One region of the Candidatus Merdisoma sp. JLR.KK006 genome, then DNA from elsewhere that is predicted to be linked to it. Evidence: riboswitches for the same ligand, from Rfam matches in the RefSeq annotation. Region 1 holds a riboswitch; the other holds the start of a gene.

What was found. Region 1 has a riboswitch for thiamine pyrophosphate ahead of thiW (energy coupling factor transporter S component ThiW). Riboswitches for the same ligand answer to the same signal wherever they lie in the genome.
Region 2: another riboswitch for thiamine pyrophosphate. It lies ahead of thiT (energy-coupled thiamine transporter ThiT); the one in region 1 lies ahead of thiW (energy coupling factor transporter S component ThiW).

The regions. Positions count from the first base shown of each region.
Region 1 covers NZ_JAYMNS010000013.1:66,154-71,004, reverse strand. Annotated here, with positions in the region: gene thiM (hydroxyethylthiazole kinase) at 1-684, opposite strand, end outside; gene thiW (energy coupling factor transporter S component ThiW) at 689-1,198, opposite strand; TPP riboswitch at 1,497-1,605, opposite strand; gene VSQ61_RS11810 (TRAP transporter large permease) at 1,688-2,947, opposite strand; gene VSQ61_RS11805 (TRAP transporter small permease) at 2,949-3,446, opposite strand; gene VSQ61_RS11800 (TRAP transporter substrate-binding protein) at 3,685-4,767, opposite strand.
Region 2 covers NZ_JAYMNS010000015.1:61,969-66,819, reverse strand. Annotated here, with positions in the region: gene argS (arginine--tRNA ligase) at 1-257, shown strand, start outside; gene VSQ61_RS12820 (MATE family efflux transporter) at 552-1,940, opposite strand; gene thiT (energy-coupled thiamine transporter ThiT) at 2,228-2,896, opposite strand; TPP riboswitch at 2,934-3,036, opposite strand; gene VSQ61_RS12810 (CPBP family intramembrane glutamic endopeptidase) at 3,188-3,985, shown strand; partial or broken gene VSQ61_RS12805 (aldehyde dehydrogenase) at 4,171-4,851, opposite strand, start outside.

The DNA.
Region 1 (4,851 bases):
CTCATATCCATAACCGCAAAACAGAGCACACAGGGCTGACAGCATACAGCCCCCTCCTGTAAGACGACTCATCCGTTCCGATCCTCCGGCAATCAAGCGAGTGTCTTTTCCGTCCGAAACCGCATCTTTCTTTCCACTTATAAGAACAGCACAGGAATAAGCTTCACTCAATTGTCCGGCCAGCATCCGAAGCTCTGAATCTTCAAGAGCAATCTGGCTTTCCACTCCGCCCGCAGTTCTTTTTGTGAGCCTTTCTGGAGATTCTTCACCAGACATTTCCATTTCTCCAAAAGAATTACAGTTCTTGTTTTTTATGCGAAGCAAAGTACAGGCCTCTTCCTGATTGCATCGAATGAGCGAGATCTTTACTTGAGCAAGAAGCCGTTCCAGCCCTTTCTGACGAAATCTGCTGGATCCAGCACCTACGGGATCCAGCACCACAGGGTGTCCCAGTGCGTTTGCACGTTTTCCCGCTAAGATACAGGCTTTAAACTTCGTCTCATCCGGGACTCCAATATTGAGAAGTGTAGCCTGGCAAAAGGATGTAATTTCCTCTGCTTCCTCCGGATCCTGAGCCATAATGGCACTTCCCCCCGCTGCTAACAGCAGATTGGCCGTATCCTGCATCACAACCGGATTGGTCAGACAGTGGATCTTCGGACCATTCTCTTTATACCCATCCATCCTGCTATCGTACCCCCTGTACCTGTTCCAGGACTTTTCCCTTTTCCAATACAGTCACCAGCAGGTAAGCCAGAATGCTTCCGGCTGCCGTGGAAACCAGGAACGGAACTACATAGACAAACAATCCCGCCGGTTCTGCCCCCATAAGAAGCTTTGCTACCGGATAGGCTGCCAGGGCTCCCAAAATTCCCGTTCCGGCTGCTTCAGCCAGACAGGTGAAAGGAACATTCTTAAACCTTCCATAGACCATGCCGCAGCAGAAAGCTCCCACCATACTTCCCGGAAATGCCATCAGGCTTCCGATCCCCATCAGATTCCGAAGCAGGCTTGCACAAAAGGCAATCCCCACACTCCACCAAGGGCCAAGGAGAATGGCTGCCAGTACATTTACCATATGCTGGATTGGGGCACATTTGCTTCCTGCCACCGGAAAGCTCACCAGGCTCCCGGCAACTGCCAGGGCTGTCAGAACGCCTGCCATTGCCAATTTCTTTGTTGCATTGTTTTGATTCATGATACAATCACTCCTTTCTCTGATCTGCACACGCTTTTTGTGCATAAAGGTATACCCGTAGGGTGTTTCTCTGATCTGCACATGCTTTTTGTGCATAAAGGTATACCCGCAGGGTGTTTCTCTGATCTGCACATGCTTTTTGTGCATAAAGGTATACCGCTTAACCACATAAGTGGCACTGGAGTTCTGCCAAAATTCCGGAAAAAAACAGGCAGTTCGGAAACTGCCTGTTTTTAAGGAGCCTTGTTACGGCATCCTTTCCTGGTGATATAAAAAGAGGTGCCGCAGGCACCTCCTTACATCATTAACTATGTATCCCTACGTTGGCATTATCCAAATCAGGTTGTGGGTCGGAACAATCCAGTTCCCTCTCAGCCGGCTTCCAGCCAGCTCCCCATTTCCATATATGTTGTTGACAAAAAGCATTATAAACCCTTTTGCTGGATTTGGCAAGGCTAAAATTATCATGCCAGTATAAAGTATAAAGACTTACATCAACCCCGGTACCAGCATAGGAACGTACAATATCAGGAAAAATACCAAAATCAATCCAATCAGATAAGGAATAATTGACTTGGCAATCTTTTCAATCGGCAGCCCCGTAATGCCCGAAGCCACAAACAGGTTGATGGCCACCGGCGGCGTGATCATGCCAATGGCAATTCCCACAACAAACACAATACCAAAATGCACCAGACTGATATTCATAGCCTTAACCAAGGGCAAAAATACCGGAGTCAAGATAATGATGGCCGAGGATGTCTCCATAAACACGCCGGCAATCAGAATGATAATGGCAATCAGGAACATAATAATATACGGATTGCTGGACACGCTCAGAACCGAATTTGCAATGGCCTCCGGGATCTTCCAGTTCGCCAGTACCCATCCAAAGGGGCCGCTGCATGCAATAATAATCATAATAACGGCAGAGGTCTTGGCACTGCCTTTCATGATGTTAAACAATTCCTTTGGCCCCATATCCCGATAAACAAAAATGGATACCAGGATTGCATAGATAACCGCCACATCCGCAGCCTCCGAGGGGGTAAAGTATCCGGAAAAGATACCGCCCAGGATAATCAGCGGCATCAAAATACCCCAGATAGCCTTGAGAAATGTTTTCACCACATTCTTAAGGGAAAATGGCGTTCCCTTGGGATAATTAAACTTTGCAGCTTCAAAAAGAGAAATGGCAATCAAAATGATCCCCATCAAAACACCGGGAACAAAGCCGTTTTTAAAGAGGGTATTCACGCTCTCCTCCGCAATGACCGCATAGAGCACCATGGGAACTGAGGGTGGAATTACAACGCCGATAGTTCCTGCCGCAGCAATCAATGCCGCCGCCTTTGACTCATTGTATCCCCTTACTTTCAACTCCGGAATCAAAGTTGCACCTACAGCTGCCGTTGTCGCCGCACCGGAGCCGGAGATGGCCGCAAAAAACATTCCGGCAAGCACAGACACAATGGACAATCCGCCCTTAATCATGCCAAGCAACGCCTCTGCAAATTCAACCAGGACCTTGGAAACCTTTCCCTTTGCCATCAAATCCCCCGCAAAAATAAAAAAGGGAACCGCAATCAGGGAAAAGGAATCCGTAGCCGTAAACATACGCTGCACAATCATTAAGAGAGGCACATCTCCCTTAGTCATTACTGCCACAGAAGAAAGTGCAATGGAAAAGGCCACCGGAACTCCTAAAATAAGCAGAACAATAAATGCAATAAAAAGTAAAGCCGCCATTTTACGCTTCCTCCTTTCCCAATAAATGCATGACACAGCCAAGAGCCGCATCCAGTGCATGAAAGAACATCAGGCCGGAGCCGATGGGAATGCAGATATAAACATACCGCATAGGCAGACGCATAGCCGCCGAAAGCTGGTTCCCCTGCTTTCCAAAATACTGAATCCCATAAAACACAATCAGGCCGAATAAGATCATACAGAGCACATGTATCACAATCTGCAGGACATCTTTTGCCTTTCCCGGAAGAACATCCTGGAGCACGGAAATAGAAATATGACCGCTGCTCTTATACACACAGCCTGCTCCAAACAGGGTACTCCAGATCAAAAGGTAACGTGTGGCCTCCTGGCTCCATGCCAGAGCAGTAAAAAAGATACGGCAGACAATCTGTGCACCGGTAATAATTACCATGGCACCCAGCATCACCACAATCATAACCTCTGCGATCTTATCCAAAATATCACTCAATTTATGAATACCTCGAACAATAACCAAAATCAAACTCCCCCTTTTACAGTTCGTTCTTTTGCATCCAATCGTCCTTAAGGACTCATATAACTCACATGAAATACCTCATAGAACGGGTTTATAAGGTTCTTTCATGTAAGCTATACGGCTTTCACTTTGACTGCCTGAGCATGGACCATATTTCATCCATGGTCAGGCAATCTCATGATTTATTACTTATGATTTGCGATCTGTCAAATCCGGTTCGCCGCTTCGGATGCTTTTCTTACATCCCTGCGATAACCTCCTGAATTCTTGACACATAATCTGCATACTGGGAATACTGCTCATAAACAGGCTGTACGGCTTCCTTAAAGGAATCCAGATCCGGATCTTCAATAACTTCCATACCATTGTCTTTCATAGCCTGAAGCTGATCCGCTTCCTGCTCAGCCACCCATGCACGCTCAAACTCTGCCGCTTCCTGTGCCGCATCCAGGAAAATCTGCTGGGTCTCGGCATCCAGGGAATTAAAGATATTTGCACTCATGGTAATAATAGCGGTAGAGTAGGAATGACGATCCAGGGTTGCATACTTCTGAGACTCCCACAGCTTATAGGAATAAATAACATTGATGGGGTTCTCCTGTCCGTCTACGGTACCCTGCTGAAGTGCGGTCAGTGCATCCGCCCATGCCATAGGATCCGCATTGACACCCATTGCCTTAAAGCTTGCAGTATACACATCATTTTCCATAACACGAAGCTTCAGTCCGTTCAGATCTGCCGCAGACTGAATCGGCTTTACATTGTTGGTCAGGTTACGGAATCCACGCTCTGCATAAGCAAGGCCCTTAAGTCCGGAATTCTCCAGTGTATCAAGAAGCTCACGGCCAATCTCTCCATCCAGTACCGCATAAGCTTCCTCATTGCTTCCAAACAGATAAGGCATATCCAGAACGCCCATTGCATCCGAGAAATTAATGAAAGGACCGCTGGTGACAATTGCCATATCCAGAGTATCCATCTGCATACTCTCCAGCATATCTCTCTCGCCGCCCAGAGTACCGTTGGGATAAATCTCAATCTTGTATGCACCGTTCGTTCTCTCTGCTACCAGCTCGGCAAACTTTTCTGCCGCTACCTGGAAGCTGTCCTGCTCATTTACGGTAGTTCCAAGCTGAAGTACGGTTGCATCTGTGGCTTCTGCAGCCCCCTCGTCACTGCCCTCTGCTTCGCTGTTCTCATCAGCAGCTGCAGGTGTCTCTTGTGTCTGGCTGTCTTTGGCTTCTTTTCCGCCGCAGCCCACAAGGCTCATCATCATGACTGCTGACAGAGCCAAAGCAACGAATCTTACATTTTTTTTCATAACGATTCTTCCTCCTTAAAAAATAGTAATTATTTATGTATGTCAACTGCCGTCAGGGAACGGCAGAAATGACCTCAAAACTTT
Region 2 (4,851 bases), on a different contig from region 1:
AAAAAAGTTTGATGCTTTTGCTGGCCAGGTTTAATGGGGCTGTTGAGAATGCCTTTGAGGAGGCTGCGCCTCATAAGCTTTGTGCTTATATTTATGAATTGGCCAATGGGTTTAATAAGTTTTATCATGAGACGAAGATTCTTGGGGAAGAGGATGAAACGGTTCGTGATAGCTTGGTAGCGGTGTTGGTGCTGACGAAGAGAGTGTTGGAGATTTGCATTGATATTCTGGGGTTTGAAGCTCCGGAGAGGATGTAGGTAAAGGAAGACGGACGGGTCTGTCACAAAATAAGCCATCCGACATTTCCATATCCTTGGCAATAAGGAATCCTCCCACATTGTGGGTCCCTCCTTATTACAACGTTCGGACGTTCCATGCACATCAATCTGCCTCTGACGGACATTGCAGGAAGGGCTTTGCCAGGCGTTGCCTGCCATAGGCTTTGAGCAATGTTCGCCAGATTCAGACTGCTGTGCATGGAAAGCCGGACACTGGATATTGGAAAAGCCGGATGGCTTATTTTGCTCCAGGCATCATGACAACGAGATTTTTTAGGGGTTATTTTGGGTGTATTCTGGTCGGCGGAGTTCTCGGCATACCATGATGACGGTTACGGTGAAAGCGAGAAAATCGGCGATGGGACCTGCGTACATGATTCCGTCGATTCCGGCGAAGAGGGGGAAGATGAGGATCAGGGGCAGGAGGAAGAGGATCTGTCTGGTGAGGGACAGAAAGGTTCCTCTCTTGGGCTTTCCGATGGAGGTGAAGAAGTTGGAACTGACGGGCTGTAAAAAGTTTACGAAGGTGAAGAACAGGAAGATGTGAAAGTAGTTTACAGCAAAGCGGTAATATTTCTCGGAACCATTTCCGAAGAGGGAGATGATCTGCCGGGGGATAAGCTGGAAAGCTAAAAAGGCAGCGAAAGCCAGGGCAAAGCCGCAGGTGATGGCGAAACGGCAGGCTTCTTTTACCCGTTTATATTGCTTTGCGCCGTAGTTGAAGCTGGTAATGGGCTGCAGTCCCTGGGAGATGCCGATGATGAAAGACATGAAGACCTGGTTTACTTTGGTGATGATTCCGGCGCAGGCTATGGGGATGGATTCTCCGTAGGAGGAGATGGAACCGTAGTATTTGAGGGAGTTGTTCATGACGATCTGTACGATCATCATGGCTAACTGGTTGCTGCAGGGGGCCATGCCGAGGGCGGCAATTCGGGCAATGACAGACTTACAAGGAAGCAGATGTTCTTTTTTGATTTGGACGGTGCGGCAGCGGCCGAGAAAGTAGACGGCCATTCCGCCGGAGATGATTTGGCCGATTACGGTTGCCGCAGCAGCTCCGGCCATTCCCATGTGAAATTCAAATACGAATAGTGCGTCTAAGAAGGTGTTGATGATGGCGCCGGTCAGGTTGCAGATCATGCTGATTCTGGGGCGGCCGTCGGCACGGATTAAGTGTCCGCCTCCTGAAGTCAGAATGAGAAAGGGGAAGCCAAAGGCTACGATTCCGGTGTAGGTTTTGGCATAGTCCAGTACATCATCAGGGGAGCCGAAGAAGTGAAGCAGAGGCTCTAAGCCCAGCAGGGTAATGATGGTCAGAAGGATGCCGCAGCCAAACAGCATGGAAGAGGCGTTTCCCAAGTAGAGGACAGCCTGCTCCGGCTCTTTTTTTCCCATGGATATGTTGAAGGCGGAAGCGCCTCCGATTCCGAACAGAAGGGCGATGGCTACACAGGAAATGGACAGGGGAAAGGAGATGTTGGTTGCAGCATTTCCCAATTCGCCTACGCTGTGGCCGATGAAAAATTGATCTACAATATTGTAGAGGGAGCTGACCAGCATGGCAATGATGCTGGGGACTGCAAATTGAAACAGCAGCCCTTTGACGGGTTCTGTTCCCAAGGGATTCTGATTTATTTGTGTGGTATTTTCATGTGTCATTTTTCTTATGTCTCCTACTTTTGTTGGTCTTAATACGCTTGTTTTCAATCATTGCTTATTATTATAGGAAAAAAAGAAGTGTTACGTCAACCATTATTTTGAGTAGGGAAGATATAAAATGAAGAGTGATTACAATGTATATCGATGCAGGATTTTGTCAAATTTTATTTACTAAGGTGTGAAAGGTAATAAAAGAGATGCTGTAAAATTTAAGCCGGCAGACATTTCCATAGCAATGTCTGTCGGCCTATTTTGTGACAAGCTCTTTAAAATGATAATCGTTGATCTTATGCAATCGCCATCTGCTTTACCCGTGCAAAGGCCTTGTTGACAGCGGGGATTGCAAGGACTATTAGTGTCATGGCTGCTTCACATCCCAAATAGCTTCCGTTGTAGGCAAGGGAATAGACGGGAGCGCTCATTCCGGAGCCTTTCGCATAGGCGGCGAAGAAGATAAGACCGGACAGGAAGGCAAAGAGGTAACGGCCCAGTACACCGATGATGTAACCTTTGATGAGACCGTTTTTCTTATTACAGAATAAGCCGGACAAGCCCAGGGCACCGAAGGCAAGCAGGTAGTCTGTGATCATCTGGGGCAGGCTGATGATGTAGGGGTCGGAGATAAGCTGCAGCAGACCGTAGGCGAAGCCGGTGATAAGTCCGGTGCGCAGGCCGTACCAGTATCCGATGCAGCAGATGAAAAGCATGGAAAAGAGGGTGACGGAACCGCCCATGGGAGCTTCAAAAAGCTTCATAAATGAGGTTATCATACCCAATGCCATGGCTGCGGCGGCGAATACTAAGGGCTTGGTCTGTACCCGCTTATTTTCTCCGGTCAGATAACAGGCAAGAATGAGAAGAATCAGGATGGCTGCTACCAGAGCGCCATATCCCAGTGTGGTCAGAGAATAGGAGGTTCCCCATTCATCTACTACCTTGTTTACAAAAAGTGACATAAAAAATCCTCCTTGGTAAATGAATTTTCACAGGAGGGGATACGAAAAGCAGCTTCCTTACGCCGGCATTAACCGGTTCAAGTAATGAGGGTCAGCGTGAGGTCACGCTTTCTCAGCCTTAGGCTCCCCTAGCATAAATGTGCTATGTGATTACCTTGAATATACTATTGAAAAAATGGGATGTCAAGAGTTATTATTTGTATTTTTTGCGGTAAAATTTTTTCTCTTTTTCCTGTGGGGCAAGTGTGCTATACTGTAACGTATATTAATTATAGAAACGGAGAGAAAAAAGTGGGAGGACAGGGAACAGCGGAAAGGATGTGGAGAATTGTTTTTCCGATTCTTCTTTATGTACTTTTCTCCATGTTGTATCCGGAGCTTCTGCGGATAGCTTCAGGCGGAAGGATGTCAGAACCGGCATGGGCCATGTGGCTTTTGACAGCAGTGAACCTTCTGATGCTGCCTGTGTTCTGGCTGCTGTATCAACGAGAAAGGAGAGAGTACAGGAGAAAACATTCCTTTTGTTTAAAGGATATGCTTCTAGTGATTCTTGGTTCCGTATGCCTTTCCAGAGGGATAAATTATTTTTTGGCTTTAACCTTTCTGCCTCGTCTCTTTCCGGGGTATCAGGAAGTGTCGGAAGGAATTTATCACTGTAGTTTTTTGTCTCAGATAGCAGCTGTGGTGGTAAGCGCTCCTTTTTTAGAAGAAGTGCTTATACGGGGGATTATTTATGAGAGATTGAAGGCGGTCGTATGGAACTCCCGAAGGGCTATGGTTATCAGCGCAGTGATTTTTGGAGTATTTCATGGAAATGTGGTCCAAGGCCTGTATGCGTTTGTAATGGGATTGTTTTTTGTTCAGGTGTATGAAGCCTGTGATTCTCTCTTTTTGGCAGTAGTGGCTCATATTGCGGCAAATGGGGCGTCTGTTCTGGCCGGACGGTATCCATGGCCGGATGAATTCTACAGACTTCCGGGAGTTTACTATCTTTTAACGGCCGGATTTCTTATGATTGGAATGCTTTGCTGGAGATATTTTTTATTTTATGGGACAAAGTCTGCCCGCTCCGAAACGGAAATGTATTAGGGGATGCTCATAGGCACAGAAATGAGGAAAATGAATGAACAAGATGTCAAAGCGTGGAATATGGCTTGCTGTAAACCTCATTTGTCTTATGCTTTTCGGAGGAAGAACAGATGATACGAGATTTTGCCTGGGAACGGCCGGGGTATATGCGGGAGGAGCTGAAGGTTTTGGAAGTTTTACAGGAATTATTTCAAAAACATCCGAATCAATTTTCCGTAGAACTTCTGATAAGGCTGATACCGCATAGGCAGATCCAGCCAGGTCTTTTTATCCACGATGCTCTTATAATGAGAAAAGGTGTCGAAGCCTGCTTTTCCATGATAAGAGCCCATGCCGCTCTCGCCGAAGCCGCCGAAGCCCATTTCGCTGGTGGCCAGGTGGATGATGGTGTCATTGATGCAGCCGCCGCCGAAGCCGCAGCGTGAGGTGACTTTTTTGGCTGCATTTTTGTCGGAGGTAAAGAGATACAGGGCCAGGGGGTGGGCCTTGGAATTTATGGTCCGTATGGCTTCCTCCAAAGAGCCGTAGGTGAGGATGGGCAGAAGGGGGCCGAAGATCTCTTCCTTCATACAGGCATCCTCCCAGGTGACGTGATTCAGAAGGGTGGGCTCGATCTTTAATGCTGTCGGATCGGAGCCTCCGCCGTGGACGACCTTTGAGGGATCAATCAGTCCGCATACACGCTGAAAATGCTTTTCGTTGATAATCTTTCCATACTGAGCGTTGGACAGGGGATCCCTGCCCAGCTGCTTTTCAATCTGTTTTTTCAGCTCCGCTATGAGAGAATCCCGGACACAGGGATCACATAATATATAGTCAGGGGCCACGCAGGTCTGGCCGCAGTTTAAATATTTGCCGAATACAAT